Blastopirellula sediminis: one gene and its partners. The protein of the gene in region 1 binds, or shares a complex with, the protein of each later gene. Links are inferred from orthologs where the notes say so. Each region holds a gene or a part of one and is shown on either strand. Other genes may lie near its edges. The genes, in order: fliM, fliG and LOC68_RS26965.

Evidence for each region.
Region 2: the proteins of fliM (region 1) and fliG are in contact, whole or in part, in a crystal structure (PDB 4QRM), measured with the Thermotoga maritima proteins. The link is inferred for Blastopirellula sediminis from one-to-one orthologs. Residues at the interface, in WP_004081085.1 of Thermotoga maritima: Tyr124, Leu127, Asp128, Ile130, Met131, Gly132, Gly133, Pro134, Glu136, Pro139, Arg141, Thr144, Glu145, Ile146, Glu147, Ser149, Ile150, Lys153; in WP_004082903.1 of Thermotoga maritima: Phe122, Ser125, Glu126, His127, Pro128, Gln129, Thr130, Val133, Glu157, Arg161, Leu164, Leu165, Arg167, Ser169, Glu171, Val172, Glu175, Ile176, Asn179, Lys182.
Region 3: the proteins of fliM (region 1) and LOC68_RS26965 are in contact, whole or in part, in a crystal structure (PDB 4IGA), measured with the Thermotoga maritima proteins. The link is inferred for Blastopirellula sediminis from one-to-one orthologs. Residues at the interface, in WP_004081085.1 of Thermotoga maritima: Asp3, Val4, Leu5, Gln7, Ile10, Asn11, Leu13, Ile14, Leu17, Met18; in WP_004081049.1 of Thermotoga maritima: Ala83, Gly85, Gln86, Gln87, Val90, Ile91, Ile94, Lys99, Asp100, Phe101, Ile102, Val103, Arg110.

Annotation. Positions count from the first base shown.
Region 1 is NZ_JAJKFT010000001.1:96,757-107,153, forward strand. What follows is about bases 2,609-5,548. They hold fliM (flagellar motor switch protein FliM), read left to right. Parts: upstream 2,609-3,480; coding sequence 3,481-4,617; downstream 4,618-5,548. Other genes in these bases: LOC68_RS00450 (glutamate-5-semialdehyde dehydrogenase), read left to right, coding at 2,609-3,438; LOC68_RS00460 (GAP1-N2 domain-containing protein), read right to left, coding at 4,771-5,548. Outside these bases: hypothetical protein, read left to right, coding at 1-358; hypothetical protein, read left to right, coding at 355-903; hypothetical protein, read left to right, coding at 896-1,447; hypothetical protein, read left to right, coding at 1,440-2,006; more of glutamate-5-semialdehyde dehydrogenase, read left to right, coding at 2,164-2,608; more of GAP1-N2 domain-containing protein, read right to left, coding at 5,549-6,150; TRAFAC clade GTPase domain-containing protein, read right to left, coding at 6,204-7,106; formylglycine-generating enzyme family protein, read right to left, coding at 7,111-8,310; hypothetical protein, read right to left, coding at 8,362-9,270; hypothetical protein, read left to right, coding at 9,623-10,027; hypothetical protein, read left to right, coding at 10,172-10,397. UniProt on the Bacillus subtilis protein: One of the proteins that forms a switch complex that is proposed to be located at the base of the basal body.
Region 2 is NZ_JAJKFT010000004.1:1,587,061-1,597,396, forward strand. The notes cover bases 3,538-6,416. They hold fliG (flagellar motor switch protein FliG), read left to right. Parts: upstream 3,538-4,402; coding sequence 4,403-5,431; downstream 5,432-6,416. Other genes in these bases: LOC68_RS10150 (6-pyruvoyl trahydropterin synthase family protein), read left to right, coding at 3,538-3,615; LOC68_RS10155 (chemotaxis protein CheX), read left to right, coding at 3,826-4,305; LOC68_RS10165 (MBL fold metallo-hydrolase), read left to right, coding at 5,669-6,416. In the rest of the region: hypothetical protein, read left to right, coding at 1-1,272; alpha/beta fold hydrolase, read left to right, coding at 1,340-2,221; triphosphoribosyl-dephospho-CoA synthase, read left to right, coding at 2,218-3,099; more of 6-pyruvoyl trahydropterin synthase family protein, read left to right, coding at 3,124-3,537; more of MBL fold metallo-hydrolase, read left to right, coding at 6,417-6,691; HAD family hydrolase, read right to left, coding at 6,675-7,691; arylsulfatase, read right to left, coding at 7,908-9,554. UniProt on the Bacillus subtilis protein: One of the proteins that forms a switch complex that is proposed to be located at the base of the basal body.
Region 3 is NZ_JAJKFT010000010.1:3,756,368-3,766,562, reverse strand. The notes cover bases 7,458-10,195. They hold LOC68_RS26965 (response regulator), read right to left. Parts: upstream 9,214-10,195; coding sequence 8,701-9,213; downstream 7,458-8,700. Other genes in these bases: LOC68_RS26955 (chemotaxis protein), read right to left, coding at 9,764-10,195; LOC68_RS26960 (chemotaxis protein CheD), read right to left, coding at 9,245-9,715; LOC68_RS26970 (polyhydroxyalkanoic acid system family protein), read left to right, coding at 8,335-8,643; LOC68_RS26975 (hypothetical protein), read left to right, coding at 8,039-8,257; LOC68_RS26980 ((5-formylfuran-3-yl)methyl phosphate synthase), read left to right, coding at 7,458-7,888. In the rest of the region: DUF11 domain-containing protein, read left to right, coding at 1-570; AAA family ATPase, read left to right, coding at 1,295-2,959; ribonuclease D, read right to left, coding at 3,382-4,554; sodium:proton antiporter, read right to left, coding at 4,671-6,317; hypothetical protein, read left to right, coding at 6,705-7,145; more of (5-formylfuran-3-yl)methyl phosphate synthase, read left to right, coding at 7,148-7,457. UniProt on the Bacillus subtilis protein: Involved in the transmission of sensory signals from the chemoreceptors to the flagellar motors.

The DNA of each region.
Region 1 (10,397 bases):
GTTTGTGGTCGAACTGATCGCTATGACCCTTGGGATGTCGACCCTGATCGGTTCGGTGATTGGGGGAGCTTTGGGGCTAGTTGTCGGACTATTGTCGTACCTCGTTCGGAATCTGCGTTCACGAAGACGAATCACCTTACTCGCATCGCTTTTGCTACCCCCGGCAGTGCTCATGGCTCCATTTGCACTTTCGCCAGCGGAGGCGAGTCCGCCGATTCCCATGGAGATCGCCGCAGGTGTTGTGTTTTTCGTGGCTCTAGGGCTCGGGGCTCGAATCTTTTGGCTGATTGACGACAAGCTGTTTGCGAGCGGGCGCGAACTGGCCGAGACGGACGCGACCAAGGGAGATTCGGCATGACGTCTCGCAACGACAATCCGTTCGCTAGTCCACAGGTTGTCGAAATGACGATCGAACGCGGCAAGTTCGTTTCGGCCGTGGATTGGATTCGAGTCGCCACGTTCGGCGGGTTTAAGTGCGGGGGCCTGTTAGGCGTAGCGCTCGCGGCGATAACTGTCGTCTCTGTTTATCCTGATAATGGTCCCAGGATTTTCCTTTCGCTGTTCGTCACGGCGATTGTTTGGGGAATGATTGCTGCGATCGCTGGGGGAATCAGCGGCTTTTTGGTCGGCTGGATCGCCGCGGCGGTTCGCAACTCTTCCGCAATGAATGTCGTTCACGCTATCAGTTGCTTTGGGATCGCGCCGCTGGTCTTCGCTGGGCCGCTTTTGTTCTACGCGAGTGAGAGCGGAATGCTGATGGTCACGCCCTTGAAAACGGCGATTGGGATCTTGGTCACCTGTGGAGTAATATTGGGCTTCTACCTGTTTTGGCGTTTACGCTCGTTTGGCGAAGAGGCGTACCAGCGATCTGTTGATACCTGCACGATGGATGATCGTGATTGAATCCAATGACAATCCGTTCGCCAGTCCGCAGGCGACTTCGACGATGGCCGACAGGTCGAATGTACCGGCGTTTGAGTGGTATTCGTTTCCAACGCAATCCGGCCTGTTCTACGGCGGCATCCTTGGAGCGGCGGCATTGGGCATCCTCGGCGTTATGGTGGTAATTCTCGAAAACGCCGATCCGCTCCCGCTGTTCGTCCTGCCGGTCTTTGTAGCGATCGGAGCGATCTGCGGCGCGATGCTGGGAGGAATTAGCGGCGCCGCGATTGGATTGGTCGCCGTGTTCGCGCGAAAGTCACTCTGGAAAACGGAAGTTCATTTTTTCAGCAGCATGATTGTCTCCCCGTTCGTCTTCGCCGGACCCTGGTTACTCCTCGGTTACCAATCCGGCATGCTCAGCACAGAAAGGTATCAAATCTTCGTTGGAGTTATGTCTGTCTGCGGCCTCTTGCATGGCGTGTGTCTCTTCTTGGCGTTGCGATCCATTTCCAAGGCTAAGGCTGAGCAGTTGCGTTCATCTTCTTGGGAGCATGAACGTGACTGACCCCAACGACAACCCATTTGCCAGCCCACCGCTGGAGCACGAGGATCCGGCCGACGCTCCGCTGATGGATGGCGACAAGCTTGGCCGTTGGCTGCTGCTCCCCCTCGCTTCCGGCACTTTCAACGGCGCTGGGATCGTCAGCATCTGCGGCATGTCGGCGTCCGTAGCCATGCAAGCTTGGGCGGGCGCCTTGATGGACGTGCTGGCCAACCCTGAGGCAAGAACGATTCTCGGCATGCAAATGTTGGTCCTGGCGATCTACGGGGGCATTTTCGGCGGCGTCAGCGGCATCCTGCTTGGCGGCATCGCTTTCAGCCTGCGGCGAAACCTCGCCGTTCGGTCTCTTATTTTTCTGCTGGGATATTTGCTGTCGATCCTTTTCTTGGTGGGGCCAGCCCTCGCAGCATTCTTCGTTGTGGGGGAAGCGACCGGCCCTTTTCTTCTCGTCGTCAGCGTGTTCCTCTTCGCATGTAGTCTCCTGTTCGCGTGGCGAATGAACCGCAACATTCGCAAATATCTGCTGTCTCAAGCCGATGGTGAATCGGCAGGATCTACGTAGCGGTTTCTAAGTCACGTTCTGGAAAGAGGTTGCGTCTCATGGGCGAACCTCCGCATCCTGGGCGTTTCCATTGACTTAAACGCCGAATCCCTCGATACTACCGAGTTGGGCGCCTGTGCGCTCGTCGCTCGCTAACCCATTACCAATTCAAGGTTTCATGTCGATTCTCGAGAACCAAGATCTGGCCCAGTACTGTCTGGAAACCGCGCTCCAAGCGAAAGAGGCGTCGGCCGCTTTGGCTTTGGTCTCTGGCGCACAAAAGAACGGCTGGCTGCGAGAATCGGCCAAGCGGCTCCGCGCCGCCGAAAAGGCGATCATCGCCGCCAACGCACTCGACCTGGCCGCGGCTCCTCAGTTTGGCCTGACCGCCGCCGAGATCGATCGCTTGAAGCTCGACAGCAAACGGATCGAGGGAATCGCCAGTGGGCTTGAGCAGATCGCGATGCTCGAAGATCCGATCGGCCGCGTGATCGATTCGTCGGTTCGCCCGAACGGTCTCGACATCCAAAAGATCCGCGTTCCTCTCGGGGTCGTCTTTTTCATCTACGAGTCGCGCCCCAACGTCACCGCCGACGCTGCGGCCATTTGCGTGAAGAGCGGCAATGCGGTGATTTTACGCGGCGGCAAAGAAGCGGCTCACTCGTCGCGGGCGATCGTCGAAGTGATGCAAGATTGCGCTCTCGACTACGATATTCCGCCGTCCGCCGTCCAGTTGGTCAACACGGCCGATCGCGCCGCCGTCGGGCACTTCCTCAAACTGAATCAATACATCGACGTCGCGATTCCTCGCGGCGGGGAAGGGCTGATCCGCCGCGTCGCCGACGAAGCGACGATGCCGGTGATCAAGCACTTCAACGGCAACTGCCATGTCTACGTCGATCGCGACGCCGATCTCGACATGGCGATGTCGATCACCGTCAACAGCAAGTGCCATCGCTACGGCGTCTGCAACGCCGCCGAATCGCTGGTCGTTCACCAGGACGTGGCCGATCAGTTTTTACCGGCGATTGGCGCGGCTTTAATTGAACGGGGAGTAGAGATCCGCGGCGATTCGACGACGCAGTCGCTGATTCTCAAGGCGAAAGCGGCGACCGACGAAGATTTCGCCGCGGAGTATCTCGGCCCGATCATCAGCGTGAAAGTGGTCGAGTCGCTCGACGCGGCGATTCGCCACATCAACCTTTACAGCTCGAAACATACCGAGTCGATCGTCACACGCAACCTGGCGGCGGCTCGCGAATTCGCCTCGCGAATCGACAGCTCGGCGGTGATGATCAACGCGAGCACGCGATTCAACGACGGCGGAGAGTTCGGCCTGGGCGCCGAGATCGGGATCAGCACCGACAAGTTCCATGCTCGCGGACCGTGCGGGCTGGAGGCGCTCACCAGTTACAAATACGTGGTTTACGGCGACGGCCAGATACGCTCGTAACGGCGACGCCGTAGCGAGCCGATTGGATTCAGGGAGGAATTCATGGGCAACGACAATGTACTGAGCCAAGCGGAGGTCGAAAGTCTGCTAAGCGCCATGGAGGCGAGTGGGCCGAAGAAGACCGAAACCGCTGCGCCTGCCGCTCAAGCGAGTGTGCAAAGTCTCGCCGCTTCGGCCGTTCCGACCGAAGATATCACGCGGCCGTCGCGCCCCCGCGAAAAGATCACCCCGTATGACTTCAAGCGTCCCGAGCGGGTCGGCAAAGAACAGATGCGGGCCCTGCAGTCGATGCATGAAGGGTTCGGGCGTAACTTTGGCGCGGCTCTTTCCGGTCTGTTGCGCAACATTGTCGAAGTGAAGCTGACAAGCGTCGACCAGCTGACCTACAGCGAATTCATTTTCAGTCTCGAGAATCCCAGCTGTTTCAACCTGCTGACCGCGAGTCCGCTGGAAGGAAATTTGATTCTCGACATCAATCCGTCGATTCTCTACCCGATCATCGACCGTTTGCTGGGCGGCGGCAAAGAGAGCAGCCCCGTTTCACGTCGCCCGCTGACCGAGATCGAGCTGACCCTCGTTTCGCGGATCACCAGTCTATTCCTGCGGGAGCTGCGAATCGCGTGGGAAAACGTCCTCGAATTGCAGCTGCACGTCGTTCGGGTCGAAAGCAATCCGCAACTCGTCCAGATCGTCCCGCCGAACGAAGTGGTCGTTTTGATCAGCTTCGAGCTGACGATCGGCGACGTTCGGGGCATGATGAACTTGTGCATCCCGTTCAACTCGATCGAGCGAATCGGCGGCAAGTTGACCGCGAACACCTGGTTCGCCTACGGCAGTTCGGAAATCAACGACGAGTCGCGTCAGGCGCTCAGTACGCAGATTGACGGCGCGTCGGTCGAGTTAGGCGTGACCTTGGCCGAAACGACGATCACCACCGAAGATCTGCTCGAACTGCGAGTCGGCGACGTGATCACGACCAACAAAGATTCGCGCGAGCCGCTGCAAGTAAGCGTCAACGGCGTCACGAAGTTTCTGGCCTATCCGGGCGCGTACAAGGGACGCAAAGCGATCCAGGTCGACGCAATCCTACCGCCGAAAAACCAAAAGCCGCCGCAGCCCAAAATGCCGACCAGCCCGCCCCAGCCGCCGCAACCAGCGAAACCGCCGGGGAAGAAGTAGTTGAAATCGTAGCCCGAGGCGCAAGCCGAGGGAATGTGCTTGGCAAGCGAAAAGGGCTAAACGTCGGTTTACGGCCCGAATTGAATCGGGGCCAATTCCCCGATTCCAAACTCCTCTCCCTTGGCTTGCGCCTCGGGCAAGTAGTCTGGCGCGCTACGGCGCCGACGAAAAGATCAACGACAGCACATCGAGCAAGCTCGCTGCCGTTTGCGGGTTGCGATTGACGCGGCGGTCGTTCAGCTTCTTCCAAGCGATCACCGCGTACGCGAGGTATCGCTCCTGCACGTCGCTACGGAGCGACGGGGGAAGTTGGCTGGCGATCTCCGGCCAGACGTTTTGCAGTTGGGCCAGAGACTCGATGCTGCCGGTCAGTGCCCCTGCGACCAGTTCGTCGAGTTGCGCTAGTCGCTGCTGTTCTTGCAGCGAGATCCCCTCGATCTGGGACGAAGGCAAGGGACCGGCGATTTGCACGAGTCGTGCTGAACTGGTCGCTCGCGAATGGGCGGGATGGGGCGCGTGACTTCGGACGATCTTCCGCACTCCATCGGTCGTCGGGGGATTGGCGGTAGCGGCCATCGCCGGTTCATCGACCTCTTCTCGCTCCATTTCGGCGGCGATTTGCGTTTCGTCTTCTTCCATCGAAAGAAGCTGCAAACGCAACTTTTGGCCGAGCGGATCAAGCTGCGATATGTCGAGATCGGGATCGGCCTGGCTGAGCAATTTGACCGCCGACGCAGGCAAGTTGGTCCGCAGGGCCACCAGGATCCAAGTCGCCCACGCGTTGCGCAAACGATCGCCGTTCATCGGCGGATTGGCAAGGTCGAGCAACGCGAGTCCTTCGCCGCGAACGGCGCGGCGTTGCTCTTCATGGTTTCCTTCCAATCCCAGGAAACGGAATGGACGCCGCGGCGAATAGCGGAGCCCAGTGGAGAAGGAGAAAAGGGGCCGCAAGTTGACCGGCGTCAGGTTGAAGAACTGGGCGAAGAGACTTTCGTCGCCGCCGTAGCCCGTTAGCGCCAGCCGCGGCTTGTCAAGCGCTTCCTGAAACCAAGCGGTCATCAGGTACGGGATCCGCGACGTCTGCGACTGTTTGAAGAGCGCCAGATCGACCGGCTTGCCGGCAGGGACCAACTTGATCTCTTTCAGTTCCGACGGCAGCGAACTTCGCCAACTGAGATTGGCGTCGACTGTCGCCGCGGCAAGCAGGTGAAACGGATTGTTCGCGAACTGAGCGAACTGCGGCGCATCAATCAACAGGCAATGGGTGTAGACCTGGCGACCGCCGCGGCCGCTGTACTCGGTTTGTCCGTTGATAGTCCGCGAGACGCAATAACGCGTTGCGCTGACCGGATGAAAGTTGACGCTGTAAGCGGCCAAGTCGTCGCGAAGCATCGCGTCGTGGGCCGGGCACCAGGCGGCGAGTTCGCGGGAGTCTTCGGGGGTGACTCCATTGCTGGCGGCCACCAACTGGTAGCCGTCCAGACGCGACGTTTGCGCCGAGGTGAAAATCGCTTGTTGAATTGTAACGGCCATAAAAGGGCAAGACCTAGCAGGAAAATCAGAGGAGCGGAATCAAGGAACAGGTCTTAAACTTTGCGGATCAGCCACTCGAATGGCTCGACGATCCCACGCGGCTCGATCCGCAGCGGCACGTTGATCTTGCTGCCATGATCGAGACGCTGCGAACAGGCGCCGGTCACGCTCGAAGCGAAAAAGCCGACCGTCGAAAAGCGTTCGCCGATTTGCTGCCAGAGATTCGGAGTCCGATCCCGCGCATACCGATCGGGATTGGCGAAGCAGGGGTCGCACTGATCCGCTTTGGAGAAGACGATCGCCATCGGGCGCGTGCACTTGCCTCGTTTCTTCTTTTGCGACTGTTCGCTGAGGTAGGTGATCAACTTCATCATGAAGTAGTTCTGTTCCTGCGAACCATCTTCAATGCGTTCGGTGTCGACCAACAGCAAAACGCCGGCGCACTTTTTCAGGAAAGAATTAATTGCCGGGTACGAGTGAGGATGGTCGACTTCTTCCAGGATCGCTTCCCCCGCCATGTCAGGCATGATCAGTTCGATCGGGCGTTTGTGGCTAGGCAGCTTTGCCTGACAGTGAACCCAATTCCAACGATCCGGTTCGTTCGGCGTCTTGTCAGGGAACGCCGACGCGGCGAGCGCCGCCATCGTTCGCTGCTGAAGGGTAATCGAAAACGCGCCGCGGGCGAGAACTTGCACGCGATTGTTTCGGCGAGTCAGCATGTCGAGCAACATGCCGAGGTAGACCGTTTTACCGGCCGCCGCGGTGCCGAGCACGGCGATCATGCCGGGCTCAATCCCCTGGGTATTCGCTTGATGCGACAAGGCCATCGGCGCCGAGCAGTGCCGACAGAGTTCGACGTCGTAGTTGTTGTCGCCGCCGCAGATGTAACACGAAATCGGAACTGCGTATTGCGCTAAGCGATACGATTCCATCGCTACGAGAGCTTTGCGTACCATTGGATTAATTCTCCCCACCAGCCGCAGCGGCGGCTTCTAGTTCTACTTCGTTTTCTGCCGGATCGAACGACTCGTCGTCCGACAAGATGTCGCAAAAGCTGACCGCACAGCGGAACCCGATGTTGTGCTTGCGAGCGATCGCCTTATCGCCGCTTTGATAGTCGCACGAAGCTTGATGATCGAAATAGGTGTCGAAGGCGCCGCCGCGAAGGCTGCGCATCGCACTATCCATCACCAGTTGATTGCTGGGCGCTCGCCAGGCGCCGAAGCGACTGGAGGTCCACTCCCAGACGTTGCCGATCAGTTGATGACAACCGCCGACGCTTGCCCCTGGTCCGTACTGTTCGACGGGAACGACATGCTCCGGACCGCTGCCCCACAGGTTTGCCCGACCTTGATCCATCGATTCGCCCCAAGGAAATCGACGTTGAATTGGTTCGGCGCCAGGCAACGGTACCGGCCAGGCTCCGGCCTTGATCCATTCCGGATCCGACGGGAGTCGCTTGCCGACCCAGCGAGCGTAAGCGGCCGCTTCGTACCAGCAGACGCCGACCACCGGATGGCGATCTTCCCCTTCGATAAACTTTCCGTTTCGCCAGTAACGCGGACCTGGCAGCCCCGACTGATCGACGAAGTCGAGCACGGCCGGCCAGATTTCCGGATCCCACAGCGGCATTTGTTCGTAGCCGCCGGCGTTGACGAACTCCTGGAATTCCTCGTTGGTCACTTGATAGCGATCAAGATAAACCGCTTCGACTCGGACCAGGTTGCCGCTGTAACTCTGCGTCTGTTCTTCGTCCCCTTTGGCCCGACCGACCAGCACGTCCCCTTCCGGGACGATCGTCATTAGGTCGTCGAACGCCTGACGGGCCTGATCGAGCAATTTGGCGGGAAGATTCGCGGCGATTTGCGGACGGAGCAGCAACGCGTATCGCCCTTGTTCCAACATCAAGCGAGCCAGAGCGTCCGTATCGGTAGGCTCTGGCTCGGTACGAGTTTTCGGTCTTTGGGGGCGCGCTACGCTTACCGACGCAGCTTCCGCCTGGCGGCGACTGCGAAGGACGCGGCGCAAGATCGCGGCTACCGCGGCGACGGCGACGACTCCAAGAACGACTTGCCAGAATCCCGCCAGCCAGGCGATACCGAGCGCGCCGAGGGCGACGCCGATCGTCAACGTCATCCAGTGTTGTTTGAAGAAGAGCATGGGATTCGTTCCTGCAACTAAATTGATTGCGCCCCTGAGCGAATAGTTCGCTTACCGATTTTGCCCGCCCGTTCGACGTCGATTGATGTCTCGTTGAAGTTTGGCGAATTGCGCCATCACCGAGTCGACGACGTTATCGGCGCCCATTGGACGCGACTGAGTCGATTCGCGGACCACGGTGTTGGTGCCGACCGACGTGGACGAAAGCGATTCGTCCACTGCGACCGGACGCGTCGCGATAGCGCCTGACTGGCGTTCGAGCATCGTGCGCATCGATTTCAATTCGGTCGACCACTCCGCGCGCTCCGCGGCGATTTCGCGTTGCTGCCGATCGACGGTCGCGGTTAGCTCGGCGGCGCGGCTACGGACGCGAGCAAGTTCGTCTTCAAGTTCGACGAACTCATCGTCGCCATGCGCTTCGCCGTAGCTTTCGCCCCGGTCAAAGTGTTGCTGCGCGTCGAGCAGTTCAATTTTGACGGCGGCCAGTTGTTGTTTCAGATGCGAGATCTCGCCGCGGCTCTCTTCCAGGTCGCGTTGCGCTTGAAGCGACTGACGCAGCTGTTGTTCAAGTTCGGCGTTTCGTCGCTGCATCTCGGCGAGAAGCGTCTGGCTTGACTCGGCGACGCCGCTTTGCGACTTCCACTGTTCGACTTCGGCGCGTGCTACGGCGAGTTCGGTTTCGGCGGCGGCCAAACGCTGTTCGCGTTCTTGAATGGTTTGCTGCAGTTGGGCGAGTTCCGCCGAAGATTGTGCGGCGGATTCCGCGTCAACCGCTTGTAGTGCGGCGGTTTGCGAGGCTTCTTGCGAGCGACGTTCGAACTCGGTCGAGAGACGACCCAGTTCCGCAACGAGTTCTTCTACGAATTGCTCGAGGCCCTGATTGTGAGCCTTGAGCATCTCGAGCGCCTCTTCCAGGGCCGGGTAACCTACCTGGAGCAACTGTTCTGGATTGGCAGTCACGGCGATTCTTCTTCCCACCCAGGCGTGTTCGTTTCGTTTGCTCGCATTCGATGCGAGCCTGCGTATGAAAAGCAGTGGAAGCGGCGAAGCGCATCCATATCTGATAAGGAAAAGGGGGCGAGCGGCCGGGTGCGACCTTCGCCAACTGAAAAGTAGGTCGAAATCTCCCGGCAGGCAAAGAATCAAGATCTTGAATGTTTACTTTTTCCAGGCGACGGGACCCAATCGGCATATTCAAAACATTCCCCGCGATCGTTAAAATCGATAAAGACCTTTTTTCAAACCGGCGAACGGATGTTAGGTTTAGGTCAGACAGCAATTGATCGTTTCGCCGCATCGAAGGAGCCTTCCCATGATCCGCACTTTGTTGATTCCCGCCGTTTTGCTCTCGCTGGTCGCAACCTTTGGTACGGCCAAAGCCGCTTCGACCGAACCGTCGTGCTGTGCTCCGGAGCCGGTCTCGTGCTGCGAGCCCCCCTGCATCACCTATCGCGATCACCATCGTCTTTTTTCCAAGGTCTGCTGCTGCAGCTGCGAGCCGCCGGTGAAGATGGTCCTGGTGGTGGAAAAGCCGTGCACCGATTGTGCGTTTGAAGTTCCGGTTTGCGTCCCGGCCTGCTGCACCGACGCTCCAAAAGTTTGCGCCCACGATGGGATCTTCGGCCGTAAGGTTGTCGAATACGAATGGTGTTGCGGCTTCCATATCCGGATGGTCTTCACCCACTGCGGCGACCTGATCGTCCACTCGTACTACTAATCGATACCGCGTTAGTAGCAGAACGAATCATGAAGAGCCCCGTCAGCGATTGGCGGGGTTTTTCTTTTGCCCTCGGCCGTTGGCGATGGGTACGATAGAACGTAGAAGCGTCGACACCACACCTCATCTCTGAAGGCGTTCTCTATGAGCAAAAAGTCGAAGACTGCGCGCAAGGCTAAGACCCACACCCAACGCCCCGGCGAGAGCCAAGAGCTTCCGGCCGCCGATTCGATGACCATCTTCTGGATGCTATGCGGCGTCACCACGCTGCTGGCCGAGGTCGCGAATCTTGCGGTACTCAGCTACGTCTGGGCCAGCGGAGAGCCGTCGATGCGGCTCGAATCGATCGCGATGCTGCTGCTGATGGTCG
Region 2 (10,336 bases), on another replicon or contig:
GTGGTCGAAACCGGGCCGGAATACAAGAATCGGAGCGGCTATTTCGAGCTGAAAAGCGGGGACGAAGATAGCAATACGCTGGAGATGCACCGCTACGTCGACATGGCGAAAGATGGCTGGTGGTCCGGCGATTTGTACGTCGCGCGAGAAGAGCGGGACCTGGAAACGCTGATGCTGTCCGAAGATCTGCACGTCGCGGTTAATCACACGTGGGACAACAAGCAAAACGCCTATGCCGGCCAGCCGATCGAAGATCCGCTGGCGACCTTCGCCGGCAACCATGCCTGGTGGAAGTTGGGTGGTCGCGACGAGCGGGCAGGGGGGCGAATGCTGATCATCAACGCCAACTCGCCGCTGGCGGTGCAATCGGCAAAACCGGAATATCCTGCAACCCTCAGTTACCTGAAGGAATTGAACGGCCAAGAGAAGGTCCATCGCGCTGTCGACGCCGCGGCGTGGGACTTGCCGCTGTGGATCGCGCATGACGTCGTCGATTCGGTGGTGATCGCCGGGCCGGAGCTCGAAATGAAGGGGGGATCGAGGAAGATACCGCCTGGTTCGCGTCCGCCAGATCGGCTCCTCTTTCCTGGCGTGCAAGGGAACGCTCGCTGGGCGCAGCAGATCTATTTCCATCTGCTCAACTGCGGACTGCGGATTCCTCCGTCGGCCGCCAGCGGATCGGGCACGAGCAACAACCCGCCCGGCTACAACCGCGTTTACGTCCATTTAGATGGAGAGTTTTCGTACGACGCGTGGTGGCGAGAGCTGGCCGCGGGTCGCGTGGTGGTGAGCAATGGACCGCTGATTCGTCCGGTGGTCGAAGACAAGATGCCGGGAGACGTCTTCACCGCGCCGGCCGGGCAGACGCTCGAAATTGATATCGCGCTGAACCTTGGTACCCGCGGCACGATCTCGTATCTCGAAGTGATCAAAAACGGCAAGGTCGAAGAGGAAGTGTCGCTGGTCGACTACGCGAAGAATCAGGGACACATGCCGAAGCTCCACTTTGAGGAGAGTGGGTGGTTTTGCATCCGCGCGGTGGAAGAACTGCCGGAGACCTACCGCTTTGGCCTGACCGGGCCGTACTACGTCCAGATTGGGGATCAGCCGCGGATCAGCAAAGCGTCGGCCAAGTTCTTCTACGACTGGGTGTTTGAACGGGCCGGAGCGATCGACCTGACCGATAGCGAGCAGCGGGACGAAGTGCTGGAAATGCATCGCCAGGCGAGGAACTTTTGGCGGGATATCTACCAAAAGGCGAATGCCCCCTAGCGGCGACATGCGGCGGCGATTCTCCTGTATACTGGGGGTTTTCACCACGATTTAGCTGATTGCCTGTATGCTCGCGCCGGCCGATTGGCGGAAGTTGTACCCTTTCGCCTCCCATACGCTCGACCTCGACGGTCAACGTTATCACTACGTTGACGAAGGAGCGGGTAAGCCCATGCTCTTCGTACATGGGAACCCGACCTGGTCGTTCTATTGGCGGAACTTGATCACGGCGTTTCGCGGGACGCATCGGACGTTAGCAGTCGATCACATCGGCTGCGGGCTGAGCGACAAACCGCAGAACTACGAGTACACGCTCGAGCAGCATATCGAGAACCTGACGCGGTTCCTCGAACGGCTCGACCTGCACAACATCACGCTGGCGGTGCATGACTGGGGAGGCGCAATCGGCTTGGGAGCGGCGGTTCGCCAGCCGGAGCGGTTCGAGCGGCTGATCCTGTTCAACACCGGCGCCTTTCCGCCGCCGTACGTGCCGTGGCGAATTGCGGCGCTCCGGTTTCCGGTGCTGGGCAATGCGGCGATGCGAGGACTGAATCTGTTCGCACGTCCGGCAATCACGATGGCGACCGAAAAGCCGGAGCGAATGACGCCGGAGGTCGCGGCGGGACTGCTCGCGCCGTATGACAGCTGGACGAATCGAGTGGCGATCGCACGCTTTGTGCAGGACATCCCGCTTTCGTCGCGACATCCAACTTACGAAACGCTGAAGCAGATCGAGCGTCAACTGCCGGAGCTAGGTCACAAGCCGATTCAGATGATCTGGGGAGCGAAGGATTGGTGCTTCACGCTCCAGTGCATGAAACAGTTCCAGACCTACTGGCCCGAAGCGGAGTCGCACCAATTTGACGACTGCGGCCACTACGTAGTGGAAGACGCGTACGAGCGAATCATTCCGCTGGTCGAATCCTTTTTACAGCGAACTGCAACATGAGCGACGATGGCCTGTCGGATCAGCGTTGGTCGGAGATGACGATCGGGCAGATGGCGACTTTGGCCTGCCTGTTGGAAGTCAACGCGCCGAAGCCGGGGAATGTGCATCGGGGCGCCGACTTTCATGATCTCGGCCTGAACGATTTCGCCGCGAGCGCCGTGGCGATCGGACCCGCGTTTGAAGCGGCCGGCCGCAGCCGGATTGGGCGAACCATTTTGACTGCGATCCGAGCGACGCGGCGGTTTGTCGACTCGAACACGAATCTCGGCTTGGTGATGCTGCTCGCTCCGCTGGCGACCGTGCCAGTCAGAGAGCTGAATCAGGCGGGGGTCGCCGCGCGTCTGGCCGATTTGAACCAGGATGACGCCGCCGACGTTTACCAGGCGATCGCCATCGCGCAGCCAGGCGGCTTGGGGCATGTCGACGAGATGGATGTGCAGGACGCTCCGCCGGCCGATTTGCTGGCGGCGATGAAGTTGGCCGAAGGACGCGACCTGGTCGCTCGGCAGTACGTCAATGGTTGCGAGCAGGTCTTCGCGGCGGTCCGGTTTTTGACCGATCCGGCGACGGCGAAGTTGCCGCTGTCGGACCGAATTGTCCACGCGCATGTGCGGCAAATGGCGGCGTTTCCCGACAGCCTGATCGGGCGGAAATGTGGCGAAGAGATCGCGCAGAAGAGCTCGCTGATGGCCAGCCGCGTGCTGGACGCAGGAGAGCCGATCGACGAAGAATACTTTCAGGAGCTGCGGAATCTCGACTTTTGGCTGCGGGCCGACGGCCATCGTCGCAACCCGGGAACCTCGGCCGACATCATTGGTGCGGCGATCTTCGTCGCGCTGCGTCAGCGGAAGTTGACCTTGCCGCTGCGAGCTTTGTAGACAAGTCCAGGCGGAATAATCGTTATGTCCGAAACGTATTGGGTACGCATCGCGAAAGACAATCTGGTTTTCAGCGCCGGACATTTCATTACGTTCGGCGGCGGAACCTGCGAGCGCGTCCATGGCCATAACTATCGGGTCGAAGCGGAGATCTTCGGTCCGCTGGACGAAAACCACTACGTCGTCGACTTTATCGCCGCGCGAGATGCGCTGGCCCAAATCGTCGGCGAGCTTGATCACCGGATGCTGCTGCCGACCGAGCACCCGCAGATTCGGGTCGTCGCCGACGGCAAGGAGGTGACCGCGACGTTTGAAGATCGGCGTTGGATCTTTCCAGAGTGCGAATGCGTTTTGCTGCCGGTGCCGAATACGACGACGGAACTGCTGGCGCGATACGTCGGACGCCGTTTATTGGATCTTCTGGAAGAGCGAACCGGCGCTCGCCCGCAACACATCCGGATCGCCATTGACGAAAATTACGGTCAGTGGGGCGTCTGCGAGTTGCGCGGAGAATAACGATTGCGCCACGGGCCGCGGCTGTCTGGGCCTCGTCCCTCTCGCGGAGATTGTCTGCGGGTATTACGACCATGCGCGAAATACATCTGAATCTTTCTTGACGACCATTAAGCCGGACCTAGGTTTGCTTGACGCTAAGGAGCGCCGCATAGATACATTCCCATCTCGTAGCATCGAGACTTTCACGCAATTCGGCAGGACACCCGAAACATGCAGGTCGAATACATTAACCCGTTCATTCGGTCGATGACCAAAACCTTCGACACGATGCTCGGCTGCGAGATCACGCGAGGCTCCCTCATTCTGGCTTCGGACTTCAAAGGCAACTACGACGTTTGCGGCGTGATCGGGCTTTCCGGTCGAGCCCAAGGGGTCGTCGTTGTCAACCTCTCGAAGAGCGTCGCTCTGCAAGCGGCCGCCACGATGTTGATGATGGACCCGGCCGAAGTGACCGACCTGAACGAAGACGTCATCGACGCAGTCGGCGAAATCGCCAACATGGTCGCTGGCGCCGCCAAGGCCGAACTGGAAGATTTCGAGCTGTCGATCAGCTTGCCGAACGTCGTCGTCGGCTCCCCCCCGGACATTCGCTTCCCGTCGGAAGTGCACGCGATTGCGATCCCGTTCGAGTGCCCTTGGGGCCCGATGTCGATCAAAGTCGGCTTCGCCCCGGTTCACGCGTCGGCGTAGCTAGCATTGATCCCGATCGGGGCGGCAAAGTTTTCCTCATCGATACGAACCGCCGCGACGATAAAAGAGGTAAGCGCTTTTATCGTAGGGAAGGGGCATGCCAAAAGTTCGCGACAACGGGTCTCACCAGACCAATCCCAATCTGCGCAAAGCGGCCATCGTCTTGATGAGCCTGCCTGAGGATGACGCCGCCCAACTGATGGGCCGGATGTCTCCGAAGGAAGTGGAGCTCGTCTGCATCGAGATCGCCCATCTCGATCGACTTACCGGAACCGACCAAGAAGCGGCGATCCTCTCTTTCGCTGAACAGAACCCCAACCAACTTGCTGGCGCCGGCGGCGGCATCGGTCTGGCCAAGAACCTGGTGACCCGGGCCCTGGGCAAAGGGGCGAATGAGACGCTCGATAACGTTCGCCAGTCGGTCGAATCGATTCCGTTCGGCTTCCTGCGGAAGGTCGACAGCCAGAACTTGCTGACGTTCATCGTCGACGAACATCCCCAAACCATCGCCCTGATCCTGTCGCACTTGCCGGCGTCGTACGGCGCCGAGATCATCTCCGGCTTGCCGGCCGATCGCCAGCTGTCGGTCATTCGCCGTATCGCCAACATGGGACAGACGAACCCCGAGGTGATCGAGGAAGTGGAGAAGGGGCTCGAATCGCGGATGGCGAGCGTCATGAGCCAGTCGTTCGAGAACGCCGGGGGCGTGCCGACCGTCGCCGAGATCCTGAACGTGACCGATCGCGCTACCGAACGAGCGCTGCTGGAACACCTGGCCCAGGAAGACCCGGACCTGGTCGAAGAGATCCGCCGCTTGATGTTCGTCTTCGACGACATTCAGAAGCTCAGCGACAAAGACATGCAAGCGGTCCTCAAGAACGTCGAAAGCTCGCAGTGGGCGATGGCGCTCAAAGGGGCCAGCCAGGAGCTGCGCGACAAAGTCGTCGGCAACATGTCGAAACGTGCGGCGGACATGCTGCTCGAAGAAATGGACTTCCTCGGCGCCGTCAAGGTTTCGGAAGTCGAAGGGGTACAGCAGCAGATCGTCGACATCGTCCGCCGCCTGGAAGATGCTGGCGAAATCTCCCTCTCGGCGGGAGACGAGGAAGAGCAACTCGTTCAATAGCCAGGCGAATCGTAGCCCGAGGCGCAAGCCGAGGGAAAGCGGATGGCCTATCGCGAAGAGAAGCTATCCGCATTGCGGCTTGAATGACCGTCGAATCTTGTTTCGCTATTCCAACCACATTCCCTCGGCTTGCGCCTCGGGCTACGATCGGTCGACAGGGTCGAAAGCATGGGAGTTTGGTCTCGCCGCGCATAGAATAGGTAGAGACCTAGCTCGACATCCCTGAAGAGATCCCCCATGTCGATTCGTTACGAAGTCTTAGGCCCGCCCGGTCGCGACAACGCGCTGATGGTGACGGTCAATTCGGGGCATGGGCTGCATCGGTTGCTGTTCGATTGCGGCGATGGGGTCTTTTCGACGATCTCGATCGCCGACCTCCAGTTGATCGAGGGACTCTTCTTCTCCCACTTTCACTTCGACCATATCGCTGGCTTCGATACCTTTTTCCGGATGAACTGGGGGCGGACCGATGCGCCGGTTCGCATCTTTGGACCAAGCGATACCCGCGAGATCGTGCATCATCGATTACAAGGAGTAACGTGGAACCTGGTGTCGGAGATCCCGGGCGAGTTTCGCGTCACTTGTCTTGACGGCGAACGTCTGATTACGACCGGCTACAAGACCTGCGAAGGTTTTCGGATTGAACGCCTGATTGGTTCCGAGGACTTCGACGGAGTCATCTATCGAACCGAGACCTTTGAAGTCGCCGCGATGCCGCTGCCGCATGGAACGGTCAGCATGGGATATGTGGTCCGAGAGCTTCCGCGGCAGAATGTGGATCTCAGCGTTCTGAAGGAGCTTGGTTTAAAGCCGGGGGCTTGGCTCAAAGCGGTCAAGGACGAAGCGAGACCGGACGCCGAAATTATCGATACAACCATCGGACCGAAGTCGCTCGGCGAACTGCGCAGCAAGTTGCTGGTCACCCATAGCGGCGAGAGTATCGCCTATCTGACCGACTTCTGGCTCGATAGTGAAGAGACGGAAGATCGTTTGCTCAAGATGCTGGCGGGATGTCGCGTGATGGTCTGCGAAAACAACTACGCCGATGCGGAACTGGAACTGGCCCGCAAGAACTACCACATGACTTCGTCCGAAGTCGGGCGCCTGGCGGCCAAGGTACAGCCGGAAGAGCTAATCGTGTTTCACGTCTCCGATCGCTACACGCCGCCTGAGCTGCTGGCTCAATTAAGCGAGGTCCAGCAGCATTTCCCCAAGGCGACGTTCCCGGCGGCCTGGATGGAAGCTATTTCTCAAAGGTGAAGATCTGCTTCCAGTCGTCCTTCATGCTGATCACGACCCAGCCCTTCTTCTCCGCTTCTTCCATCAGATCTTGCGGGAAATTGCCAAACTTGGTGTCGGGCATGCCGTTGGCGGGGCCATAGGCGTATTCCCGTTTGGCGTCATCGTGGAAGACGAGCATCTTCAGGCTGAGCCCTTCGCCGGCGCTGGTCCATTCGAGCATCTCGCGATCGCCGCCGGAATTGCCGAATGACGCGATCGGGCGCTTGCCGATGAAGCGGTTGATACCGACCGGCTTGCCGTCGTGGTCATCGATGAAGTCGATCTCCGGCAGACGCATCAGGACCGGCCCGCCCTCTTTCATTTCGAACTTCGTTTTGGTGGTGGAGCCGACGACCTGGTCGGAGGGAATGCCATAGCAGCCGAGCGTGATCGGACGCATGAATTCAATGCCGCCGCCGGAGACGATAAAGGTCTTGAAGCCGTTGGCGCGGAGGTATTCGAGCAACTCGACCATCGGCTTGAAGGTGCACTGCGTGTAAGGCTGCTGGAAGCGGGGATGGCGATGAGTGGCGAACCACTCTTTGACGACCGCTTCAAAGTCGGTCGTCGTGATGTCGGTGTGCGACGCCAGGACCAGATCGACCAGACCCTTTTGCCCGGTAAAGGACAACGCTTGCAGATCGTTATCAAGGACCGCCTTGAATGGCTGCTGGTCTTTCCACTCGGGGTGCGTCGGCGCTAACGCCTTCACGCGGTCGATCGCGAACGCCATCTGCGTGTACATCGGGTGTTCGGTCCAAAGAGTGCCGTCGTTGTCGAATGTCGCGATCCGATCGGCGACCGGGACGAAGTCGGGCGAGTTCTCGTCGGTCACTTTCGCGACGAAATCGACGATCGCCTTCTTCGCGGCGGTGTTGTTCCACGACGGCAAGACGTCTTGCGCGACTAACAACGCAGGAAGGAGCAGGAGCGTGGCGAGGGCCGAAACCGCCCAGCGACCGTTAGTTCGATTGATCATCGGTTGTTTCCTCATTGAGGCGAATGGAGAGCCAATTCCCAGCTATTTGACTGACCGCGGCGCCCGTATCCGCGTCCATTTATCGTAGCGGCGTAACGCATGGAATTCGAACGAATTTCGACGCGTTCCTGGCAAATGAAGAGTTCGGCCGCGGTTGATTGCGACCGAACTCAAAGGACGACTTTCCCTTTGCTTAAGGCAGGGAGTGAGCTATCGCTAGTTTCCGGTCGGCAGCGGTAGCGAGATTCCCTGTTTCTGCAGTTTCTCGCGCACGAACTGGATGTTCTGGTATTCCGAGATGGTGATGGGACCGGTATAGACCTCGCTTTGCATCTTGCGGGGCGGATACTGGACGTAGGTCTTCATCAGCTTCGCGACCTCATCATTGAACGTCACCAACGTCCAAGTACGTTCGGTGTAGTTGTTCATGAATATGTCGTAGCGCTCTTGCGGATCTTGCCAGAGGTCAAAGACTTGCGGAACGGTAGCGACGTACTTCTGGGCGCCTTTCCAACCGAGGTTGGAATCGACCGCCAAACCGCCGGTCGACTGGCCGTCGTCGCCGCGGAGATTGAAGACCGCTTTGTAGTTGCCGGCTCGGGCGGCGCCAGGGGTAAGTTCATTCTCGGTGAAGTAGAACCACGACTTGCGTGCGCACTTGCCGGTTCCGGTCAAAAGCGGCGTCATATCGTAACTGTCGAAAATCATCGGTTGACCTTCGCGGTCTTTCTCCGGCAGTTTCACATCAGCGACGGCGGCGAACGTCGCCATCAGGTCGAGACCGCCGACGATGTCGTGATTGCGGACGCCAGGTTTGATCTTGCCGGGCCAAATGGCGATCGCCGGAACGCGGCTGCCCCCTTCGCGAACGGTACCCTTGGTGCCGCGGAACGGCGTGTAGCCGGCGTCGGGATAGACGTCTTGCCAGGCGCCATTATCGGTGGTGTAGAAGACGAGCGTGTCTTGGTCGAGATTCAGCTCTTTGAGCTTGTCCATGACGTGGCCGATGCGAGCGTCGAGTTCAACGAGCGAGTCGGCGTACTTCGACTTCGAAAGCGATTTGTGCACGTACTCGGGGGCGGGAAGGTTCGGCTGGTGGACCTTCATGAAGTTGATGTTAATGAAGAAGGGAGTTTCCGGGTGCTTCGCCGCGTCTTCCAGAAACTTCAGGCCGGACTCTTCCACGTACTTGTCGAGGAAGGGAATGCCGACCACTCCTTTATCCGGTGTGTCGACGTACTGGCCATTGACCTTCCAGTCTTCTTTGGGAGGTTGGCCCGCATTGCCCGAAAGCGAACCTTTGGTCACCTTGGCGAACATGTCGCGCAATTCCGCGGGCATATCGGGAAACCAGGTCGGATCGCCGTAGGTATACGCGTTGCAGTGATAGAGGAAGCAATGCTCCATCACGTCATACCCTTGGGCGTTCGGCAGCGCGTAGTCCGATTCGCCCAGGTGCCACTTGCCGGTGAAGTAGGTCTTGTAGCCGGCCGCTTTCAGCACCGAGCCCAAGGTCCACTCCGCGGCTGGCAAGCCGCCTCCTTGTCCCTGGAAAGCGACGGTGGTCATACCGCTGCGATTCGGGATGCGACCGGTTTGCATCGCGGCGCGACCCGGCGTGCAGCTCGGCTGGGCGTAGAACGAGAAGAAGGTCATCCCTTGCGCCGCCATTTGATCGATGTTCGGCGTCGGCATACCGCGTCCTTCGCCGCCGCCGTACGGACCAAGATCTCCGTAGCCCGTGTCATCAGAAACGATGAACAGAATGTTGGGCTTCTTCGCTACGGCTGCCGCGCAAAGGCTAAGTAGCAGCGCTCCTGCGAATACAAACGTAGCGAGACGTAATACTTGGGGTGACTTCATGACAAATGCTCCCAATCCTCGGTGAAAAACAAATGTGCCAAATTCGGGGTCGCAACCGTGGCGCACGCTAATCTGGGGCAGGGGCGTTTTGCGGCAATCGGCTGCGGACTGGTTGGAAAGGGCAAGTGAAGAGACCGCGAGGGAAGAAGAGGCGACTCGCGCTTCTCGCTCTGGGAATTGCTCCGCTTGCGGTGTTGCTGCTCACGACTTTGGGCCATCGCTGGCCAAGAATCCAGTTAGAAAGTCGCCCCGTCATAACCATGCCCAAGGATGACGTAGCCGCCGCCGAAGGTAGCGGCTCAGGCGTTACATGTGGTATACCCCGCTAATCGTAGGGATGCAAACGGAGCGGGTCATTCCGTTGAGAAAATCGGATGAAGTTTCGCGAGTTTTTACTTCAACGCGCGGCGTTTGCACGGTTCGCGAAGTTCAACAAGAGGCCAATACTCGATTCAACCAGCGTTCACGAGCTTTCGCTCGTTTAACGCCTGGTGAAAGCGATTTGCGCAGATTCGGCGGCGAATGCATTGCAGTCGCCGATTGCAATGTGGAGTTGTGCGAAGCCATTGACACCCGGTCCGCGAAAGGGGGACAATTCAAGTAGCGACGCATGACGAGTCAGCGCGGAAACGCCGACTTGATTGCAAGCGATCCCCCGCCGGTTTTGATCCCCATCAAAGCTGCCGCCGGCCATGTTGAGACCGTTTTGGCAAGTTGCGAGCCATCGCGAATGACTTCCAAACGCCATCGCCGCTCTATCCATTCCAAATCTTGAATCTGTT
Region 3 (10,195 bases), on another replicon or contig:
CTGATGGTCGGCGGCAACAACACGATCCTCGCCAACTGCAAATCGTCGGACGGCTTGCTCGCTTCGCAAAACGTCACGACCATGGTTGAATCGGTCGCCGACCTCAAACTGTACGTCAACGATCCGAAGGGTCCGGCGCCGGTTGGCGAAGAAGTGACCTATGAATTCCGTTTGGAAAACCGCGGCACCAAGGCGGCCGAAGGAATCGAAGTCACCGTTCAGTTCTCGCAAGGGATCGAACCGACGCAGGTTTCGGGCGGCCAGGCGAACATCGACGCCGGTCAGGTCATCTTCAGCCCGATCCAGTCGCTCGGCCCCGAAAAGAACCTGGTCCTGAAGGTTTCGGCCAAGGCCCTGACCGCCGGCAGCCACAGCTTCCGGGCCGAAGTTCGCTGCCGCGAACCGGTCACCAAGCTGGCCAGCGAAGAGACGACTCGCTTCTACGGCGAAGGGGTCCTCTCGCAACCGTCGAATCCGCAGCCCACTCCACTGAAGACGCCGCTGATGGAAGCGCAACGCCCGGCCGAGCCGACTCCGCTCTCGCCGACCCCGTACAGCCGCTTTCGCTAATTAAACCGCGAAAGCTCCTCAGCAAGCAAAAGCCTGTCGTAACCCGACAGGCTTTTTTCATCCCCACCCGCAACGCGGCACAAACTAGCCCGCAGCGCAAGCAAGGGAATGCGTCCGGAAGAAGAAATAGAACACGGAAGCCACGGACGAGTCACGGTAAGAACACGGCAAGAATAGTAGCCCACAGCGCGCCCAATAGTAGCCCGAAGCGCAAGCGAGGGAAATGCGTCCGCAAGTGAATGACGAATGTCGAAGCTCGAATGACGAATCAAGCACGAAGTCGCCAATGACGAAGGCGGACAACTCCCCACACTAACCCGAGGCGCAAGCCGAGTGAATGCGCCCGCAAGTTCTAAAGCAAGGGTGGCCCGGCCAGTTCCCTCAAAGAACTGGCTGGGTTGCGCAGCAACAAGATGCAGCGCCATCCGGTCACAAAGCAATCGCACGTTTAACAACTTCCAACCGCATGGCGCGGCATCTTGTCGCTAAAGCGACCCAACCAGTCGTCACCGACTGGTCGGGCCACCCACCCTACCCGGACCATAAATCTCTCTTGCAAAACGCACTGGCGTTTTGTATACTACACCCCTCAAGATGCGGGCGTCTGATCAACCGCCCAGCATCCCTTTTTCTTCACGCCTCGTGATCGGACCGAGGCCTCTTTTTTCCAAAGCGCGAAACTCTCGCCGGGATGGCCGTGCGCGCTTGCTTGAGGAAAACGCCAATGCGAAAGGCCCGAATCCGGCGCCTCGGGGCGCTGCTGCGCGCGAAGCAAAAGAAGAAGAGCAAAGACGCGAATAGCATCTCGGCCAACGAAGAGTTCGTCGAAGCGCAATGGCTCGCCTGCATGATGATGTACCCCGAACGCTTAAGCGAAGATGCGCTCCCGCTGCAAGTTTTTCGCGTGCCGTGCCATCGCGACATCTACTCAGCCCTCCTCGGGCTGCACCTCACTGGCGACGAAGATCGAGACGACCAGCAGTTGCTCGCCGACCTCCTCACCTACGGCTACGACAAGCTGACCGCTTCGGCGCTGATTCAAGCGGTGATGCATTCCGGCGGCGACATGAACAACCTTGCCGACTACGCGGCGGCCTTACGAAAACGACTGACGCAGGAACCGGAACCAGTCGAATTGCCGCGGGATGGCGAAATTGTGCGGCTTGAACTCGGCGGCGGAAGTTCGTTTCGAACGCTGACCACCGAAGAACTGTTCGCCGAACAAAAGCCGCGCGAGTGGCTGCTTGCGAACTTTCTTACCCGTAACGAACCGGCGGTGATCGTCGGTCCCAGCAAAACGTTAAAGAGTTCGCTCGCGGTCGATCTGTGTGCGGCACTGGCGAGAGGCGGCAAATTCCTTGGCCAGTTCGCCGCGGAAAAACCGCTGCGAGTCGGCTTCGCCGGCAGTAGCCATCAACAACAAACTCTGACCGATCTTACGCAGCGGTGGGGTGAAGCTCGGCAGGCGGCACCAAATCGGAACAATCTGATGTGGATGCTCACCACCGACAATCCTGCCGAACCGGAGTGCCTGGGCAAACTCCGCGACTGGATCACGAAGCACGAGTTGGAAGTGGTGGTGATCGATGCGATTCGGTTAAGTTCGACCGGCAAACGAAAGCAAGCCGAAGCGCTGCAGACGCTTGCGCAGTGTTGTCTCGACAACGGCGCCACGCCAATTCTCTGCGTCCAAACGCGGAAAGAAATGAAGCCTGGCAAGTTGGAAGCGTCGATTCTCGCCGGCAGTCTCGACTTCGCGCAGCAGTGGCTCCTCGTGAATCGCCGCCAAGATTATGCGCCGGGAAGTGGAGAGCATCGACTCTGGCTAACGCTCGGCGGCTACGCCGGCCAAGGGGGCGAATGGGGCGTCGATGTCGAGGAAGGAAGATTGACCGGCGTAGGGCGACGTTGGCAAACGATCGTGCACGAAGCGGAAACATTGCGAGACGAAGCCGAGCGTCTGAAAGACGCCGCGATGGACGAGCGAATGCGGTCGCGAATTCGCCTGGCGATGACCGACCTCGGCGAGGCGCACGCGACGAAGTTGCGAGTCCGCGAAAACTGCGGCATGAACGGCACGAAGTTCGCCCGGGCGTGGGATCGGATGGTCGCGGCGGGGGAGATTGAAAAGATCGTCAACGAGAAACAGTCGTGTTATCCGAGGTATCGATTGATCACGCCGGCCCAAGAAAAAAATGACGCGGTCGAGTCCAGTCCGACGGTCGAAAAAAGTCGCGTCAGCGGTCCAGTCAATCCGCCAACCTCAACCGACGCTCTTCAAAATGCCCCAACGGGGCAACCTAATCTAGCCCAGGGTAAGTCGCCAACGGCGACGCAGCCCTGGGTTGGTATGTGCATGAATGACGTAAGCCCCAACGGGGCGATCTAAATGGAAACGATCAAGTTGCGTCGTCCCTGCGAAAAAAAATTGGCGTGGCGGTCCAGTCGGTTGGTTTTGACCGGAATCCGGCGCTCGTTTAGCGCGCCCCTTTGGGGCTTCGCAAAAAAATGAATGACCGTGACCCAGGGCTGCGTCGCCGTTGGCGACTTACCCTGGGCTAGGTTAGTTCGCCCCGTTGGGGCGGATGGAAGAGTGCGCTGTTTGGCAATTCAGAATTGTTGGCGATTCTAAACGTTCGCTCTGCTTGCGACCGCATTTCCCTCGCTTGCGCTTCGGGCTACTATTGGGCGCGCTTGCTGCTTGGGGGCTTTCTCTTGCCGTGACTCGTCCGTGGCTTCCGTGTTCTATTCTTCTTCCCGGCCGCTTTTCCCTCGCTTGCGCTTCGGGCTACTATTGGGCGCGGCGCCAGATTAGCGGCGGTCGAAGGAGAGGGGTTCGACGGCGTGGGGATCTCCTACACGGACGACTAGCGAGCCGTCGAGGAGCTCTTCGATCGTTTTGCCGATCACTTCGGCTCGCCAGCCTTGGGCGAGCGATGGTTTCTCGGGGGCGCCGTCAAGATGATAGGCGACCAGGTCGCGGACGTCCTGCACGGTGCAAGCGAGACTCGGCGCCACTTTCGCTTCGCGGCAGATGCTGCCGAGAGCGGCGGAGAGGAACTGCCCCAGCACGACGTACTGTTTCCCCTGGTTCCAGTTCGGCTGCGACGAGGGGCAATCGGCTTCGTCCATGTCGAGGGCGATTTGAATCGCTTCGCCGATCTCTTCGAAGTAGCGATTCAGGTCGCTTCGCTGCATGCCGCGAATCGCGCGGATCTGTTTGACGTTCGCCGACTTTCGTTTCGCCAGTTCGGCGATCAGGTCGTCACGCAAGATCCGCCGAGCCGGAATGTTGGCGGCGGAAGCTTTTTTGTCGCGCCACTTCCAAAGTTCGCGCACGACCGCCAACGAGCGGCGGCTGAGACTGCCGGTGCCGGAGACGTTTCGCCAACGGGCGCGCTGCGTCGATTCGACCAACGCGTCTTGCCACGACTGCATCTCTTCCTGCATCCAGGCGACCCGGTCGAGCCGCTCCAGCTCTTTTTCGAGCTCGCGAGCCGCAGGGCCGAGATAAGCGACGTCGTTCAGCGCGTATTCGATCTGCCGCGTGCTCAATGGGCGAACGCGCCAGTCAGTGCGGGTTTCTCCCTTCGGCAGCTTCTCGTCGAGCAGCCGCAGAATCAGGTTGCCGAACGAGGCGGGATATTCCATCCCGATCAGCCCGCCGGCGATCTGCGTGTCAAACAAGTTGGCCGGAGGTTTGCCAGTCGCCCGGTAGCAGAAGAGGAACTCTTCGCGGCCGGAATGGACGACCGAGACGTGGTCCCCATCGGCGATCAGGTCCCAAAAGACCTGCATGCTGTCGATCCGCTTCGGATCAACAATCGCCAATATGTCGCCCGCCGCGATCTGGACCAGGCACAAATCAGGGAGATAAACGTCTTCCGAGACGAATTCGGTGTCGAAATAGATGTGCGACTGCGAGCGCAGGCGGTCGCACAGGTCGGCAAGTTGGGACTGCGTTTCGACGTATTCGTAGTTCACGGCTGCATTTATACGCTGGAGCGAAAGACGGGACTTTGCTCGATCGTACTAAGTCACGAGCCGTACGACTAGCGGCGATGCGGAGCTTGCCCCGGTCGCCGCGACGCCGCAGCCGCTTATCGCAGGAAGACCAGCGCCATCAAAATCATGACCGGCAGCAGGATCGGCAGGCTGTAAAAGAGCACATATCCGAAGAAGCTCGGCATGCGGACGCCTGATTCTTCGGCGATCGCCCGGACCATGAAGTTCGGGCCGTTGCCGATGTAGGTCATCGCTCCCATGAAGACGGCGCCCAAGCTGATCGCCATCAGTTTCATGGTCGCCGCGGCCCCATCGGGGCTGCCGCTGTGATGGAGCAAGTCGACCAGCCGTTCTCCCACATGTTGGGCGTCAGCCGTTCGGAAGAAGACGAGGTAGGTCGGAGCGTTATCGAGCACCGCCGACAAACTGCCGGTGATCCAGAAAAACTTCATAGGCGTGTCGATTCCGAGGTCCGGACCGTGAAGATTGAGCAGTTCAAGGGCCGGCTGCATGCAGATGAAGATGCCGACGAACAAAGCGGCGACTTCGACGATCGCATGGTAGTTGAACTTGTTGTCGGTACGAACCGCCTTCGAACCGAGGGCCAGGCTGAGACCGACCAGCGCCAACTGCACCACTTCACGCAGATAGACGTAAGGATGCCAGTCGGTGCCGGGGAAGGGCTTTTGCGGATCGAGCAGCGCGACCGAGAGGATCACGCCGACCAACAGCAACGCGTTCGGCATTAAACCGCGAATGCGCAGCGGGGTCGTTTGCGTTTCGTCTTTCGCAATGTCGGACTTCGCTTCGTGCGGATAGTAGTAGAACTTGTCGACGGCGTAGAACATCGCGATCAACAGCCCGTTGACCATCAGCCACGGCATCCACAACTCGCGCAGCGTCCAGAGGAAGTCGACACCCTCCAGGTAACCGAGGAAGAGCGGCGGATCGCCGATCGGCAACAACAAACCGCCGCAATTGCAGACGACGAAGATGAAGAAGACGACCGTGTGCTGAACGTATTTGCGTTCTTTGTTCGTTTCGATCAACGGGCGAACCAAGAGCATCGCGGCGCCGGTGGTGCCGATGAAGCTGGCCAAGGCGCCGCCGACGGCGAGGAAAATTGCATTGGTCGACGGATGGGCCGCCATATCCCCTTCGATTCGGATCCCGCCGGAGATGACGTAGAGCGAAAAGAGGAGGACGATGAACGGAATGTATTCTTTGAGGATGGCGTGATCGACGCGCGAGAGGGCGGCGCCAAATCCCGCTTCGACATACAGGATCAGGTAGTAAAGGAGGGTCACGCCAGCGAGGATCACCGCGACCAGGAAGCGATTTTTGTTGCTTTCCCACCAGTGAGCGGTAAAGCCCAGGAGCGGGAAGACCGCGATGGCGCCCAACAAGGCGATAAACGGAATCACCGCTAGCGGATGAGGCGCCGGATGGGCGTGACCATGATCGCCGGAGGCGTGCTCTTCGCCATGGGACGCCGCTTCCTCACCATGTTCGGCGTGAGCCGCTTCGGCATGGACCGCTTCGCCGTGCGCTTCGGCGGCGACATGCGCCACCGTCGGCTGCGTCCATCCGGCCAGCGTGGCCAGGATGAAGGCGACCAGGATGACGCCGATGGCGATGAGAACGGGTCGATCGGAACCGCCCTCGTGGTGGTGATCGTGCGACATGGACGTTCCAGAGAAAGCTGATTCGCTGTGGTCGGAGTTGATGATCGCGTCTGACATGACTCTACTTCCGAGGTCGGACATGCTCGCCAAAGCGATCGGCTGGCATGCTATGCAGGTGGGAAGCGCCGGGAGAAATCGCCTATTTCAGCAAAATCGCCTTGACGCTAGTTCCGGCAAAGGTAGGTCACTAGCAACGACAAACAAGCTACCACGAGGGCAAATTGCCGCCAAGGCGGCATTAACAAGCCTTAATTTGTTGGCGACTGGCCGCATCTCTTCTATCATCAACGTCTTGCGCCAGATTACAGTCGGGATAATCGTGCGCATCCCCACTTTCCTGTCATCATGAATAGCCCAAATCCTCCGACTGTCTGGCTGATGGCCAACCGGCGGTCGGCCCAGGTCGCCTCGATATTTTCCGCGGTTTTCTTCGCTTGCGGAGGATTGTTTGCGCTGCTGCGCAATCCGGTGACGTGGGGAGTTTCGCTGGGACTGCTCGCCGCCGCAATCGTTGCAGTCGGCGTCGCATTTCGCATGTGGAACGCGCCGCGAATCTGTTACGACCGCACGCACGTCGTGCTGCGGTTTCCCGATGCAAGCGTCTTTCGCATTCCGCTGGAAGCGGTCGAATGCTTCTTTCTCGGCGCAGCCAAATACCAGCGATGCGGAGCGGATCCGCGTGAGTCGATCGCAGTCGTCGTTCGTTTGGCCGATCGCGCACGGGAATGGAAACAACGGGACTTGCCGGCCGACTACGGCGAGTGGAAAGAAGGCTACGTCACGCTGGATGGAACCTGGTGCGAACCGATCGCCGAAGCGAAAGTGCTGGAGTTGAATCGCTGGTTGGTCGAAGCGAAGAAACGGACGACGGCGACAGGAAAATGAACATGACGCAGTTGTTGGTTTCGGTACGCTCGGCGGAAGAAGCGAGCGCTGCGCTCGCCGGCGGAGCGGACTTGATCGATGTGAAAGAACCGTCGCTAGGATCGCTCGGCGCCGCCGATCCGCAAGTTTGGCGCGACGTGATTCAAATGGTCAGAGCGCAGGTCCCAGTCAGCGTCGCACTGGGGGAGATCAGCGACGGAGAGAGAAGGTTCGACGCCGATTCTTTTCGGGGGGCGAGCATGGCCAAATACGGGTTAGCCAACATGGCGGATTCCGCCATCTGGATGTCGCTCGCCGCTCGCGCGTATGAGCAAGTGCCGCGCGGTTGCGCTCGCGTGGCGGTTTATTATGTGGACCAGTCGCGGGCGAAATGTCCTCCACTACATGACGTATTACGTTGGAGTGGTCAGATTTCGGCGACGACGATTTTGTTCGACACGCTGGTGAAAGATGGCCAAACGCTGTTTGATTTTTTCACGCCCAGTGAACTAACGGCGGCAATTGCCACGATTCACGAAGCGGGAATGAAAGTTGCGTGCGGCGGTTCTTTGACGGCCGAGCATTTCGCCGCCGCAATTAGTGCCGGCGCCGACATTCTGGCGGTACGCGGCGCCGCATGCGAAGGGTCGCGAACGAGTCGCGTTAATCGAGAACGAGTTCGCGATTTGAAAGCGAAATTGAATTCATTTGTTGGCGAAGGAAAGGTTCACTACGCGAGCAATGACAAGTCACGTTTTGCTTGACTTTTTATATTCGCGGCTTGATACTGTCCGTTCCGATTTGGCGCCAATGGCGGAGCGCGTCGAATTGAGAACTTGCGATTCTTCTTGAATACGCACGATGGCCCAGCGCCACCCCACTCCAGTTCTATCCACACCGTAGGAGACTCTATCGTGCCAAGCTCCGTACTTGAAGCGATCAAGATGGGCATCTGGGATTATGAACCGACCGACAAAACGTCGGGCGATTTCGAATCGACGGACGCTTTGCCTGGCACCTCAGAGAAACTCGACATTCTGGCCGCTCGCTTGGAGAAAGGGCTCCCCTTGTGGCATCCTAGCGATCGCCGTACTTTCGATGATAATGAAGCTGCCCGGTCTTTTTCGATCTAACGCTCTGGATTTGCGTTAGAATAGTCCGGGTACCAAAAACCTTCGTTAGCGTCGATCCATCGGCGCGGAGTCATCGAATGCCAGGATTTCACGTCGAAAAACCCCACACGCTTGGACAAGACGCCGCGATTGAACGCGTGCAGTGGGTACTCGAAAAGATGCGAGGCCGGTTTGAAGGCCAGGTCAAGGACATGCAGCAGACGTGGGAAGGTCACGTGATGAGCTTCTCGTTCCGGACGATGGGAGTCGATATCGCCGGCACGATGGAAGTCTTCGAAGAGATCGTCGTCGTGAAGGGAAGCCTTCCGTTCGCCGCGATGCTCTTCAAAGGCCGCATTGAGAAGTCGATCGGCGAAGAACTCGAAAAGATCGTCCGCAGCAAGTAGTCGCGGACGTTCACTCGCCGCCGCAACGAACTGCGGCGGCATTCGACTAGTTGCGAACTACGCTCCGGCGAGCGAGCCGCTTTCCTTCGATCCGCGGACTTCGTCCCATTGCTCGACGACGCGACGGACGTCGCGACATTCGATGCAGCCGCACGGCTTGTCGATCGGGCAGGGGAGGCCCTGTTCTTTTTCGCAGCGAAGCAGGAACGCTTGCACCGCCGGCATAATGCCGCTTTGCACGGCGCAGCGGCTCGACGGCTTGATGATGAAGTCAGTCGCCCCTTTGCGAAGCGCGTCTTTCAGCACATTGGTTTGATCGATGGCGCTGACCATCAGGATCCGTGCCGTCGGAAACTCGTTTCGAATGTTCTCGAGCGCGTAAATGCCGTCGTACTCCGGCATGACGATATCGAGCGTCATCGCGTCGGGACGCAGTTCGCGATACGCTTCAACGGCGGCCAGGCCATTGTCCGCTTCACCGACAATTTCCCAGCCCGCAGCGATCGCAGTCTCTTTGATCATTTCTCGAATGATCATCGCGTCGTCGGTAACTAGTAATCGCTTCGACATAATTTCGATCCTACGCTCGGAAATCCGCTTCTTAGATGATCTTGGAGTTCACGCCGTTGATGACAATTTCCATCTGCGCCGTGTAAGGGGAGAACAAAACTTTGCGTCCCTTGGTTCCGCCGACGTCTTCGGCGATCAAGGGGATCTTCTTGTCTTTCAATTGACGGCGAACTTCTTCCGCATTGCGGTCGCCGATGCTCATCTGGCTGTTGCCGAACATACAAGCGCCGCCCGAAATTTTAGCTCGCAGTTGTTGAGGGTTGGCGCCTTTATTACGCAACTCCTGCAACATGGCGGCAATTGCGGTATCGGCGAATCGTCCCGGCGAACCGGGGCGTCCTCCGGAAAGGGGCAAGACGACATGGGCCAGCGCCGCAATTTTTTGGGAAGGATCGTAGATCGCCACGCCGATGCATGACCCCAAAATCGACGCGAGTATTTCGTCGTTGCGGGCGAGCACGATTTGCCCTAGCCCTACGTTTAGTTGTTCTGCTGTAACCATGCGTCTAGCCGATTCCTGCCAATTCCGCTTCCGCCCGATGTATTACGTCTACGCGTCAATATGCAGCGACTCTTCCATCATTTGCCGCATCTGACTGTTAGGAACGAAGAAGACGTTCCAGTTCAACTCTTGATCGCCACGGGTAAACCGGGTGCGGCAGATCATCACTTGGTCGTCAATCGCCGCTTGCTCCATGAGCGCTTGCTCCAGCACGCTGGCGCCGTAATCTTGAATGAAGTAGGGAGGGGACGGCACGAGTTCAACCGACAAGAGACGCGTAAGTGCGTTCAGGTAGGCGCAACCCAGGATATTGCCGGTCTCGCACAAGGCCGATCGCTCGAGCGGCGTCCAGTCGCCTTCTCCGCGCTCCTTGCGACTTAGTAGCGAAGCCGCCAGATCGCGGCCATTGTCTTCGTCGAAGCAGAGGATCATCGAGCCGCCGATCTCGCCATTGAGCGTCAGCACGACCATCGTCAGCAT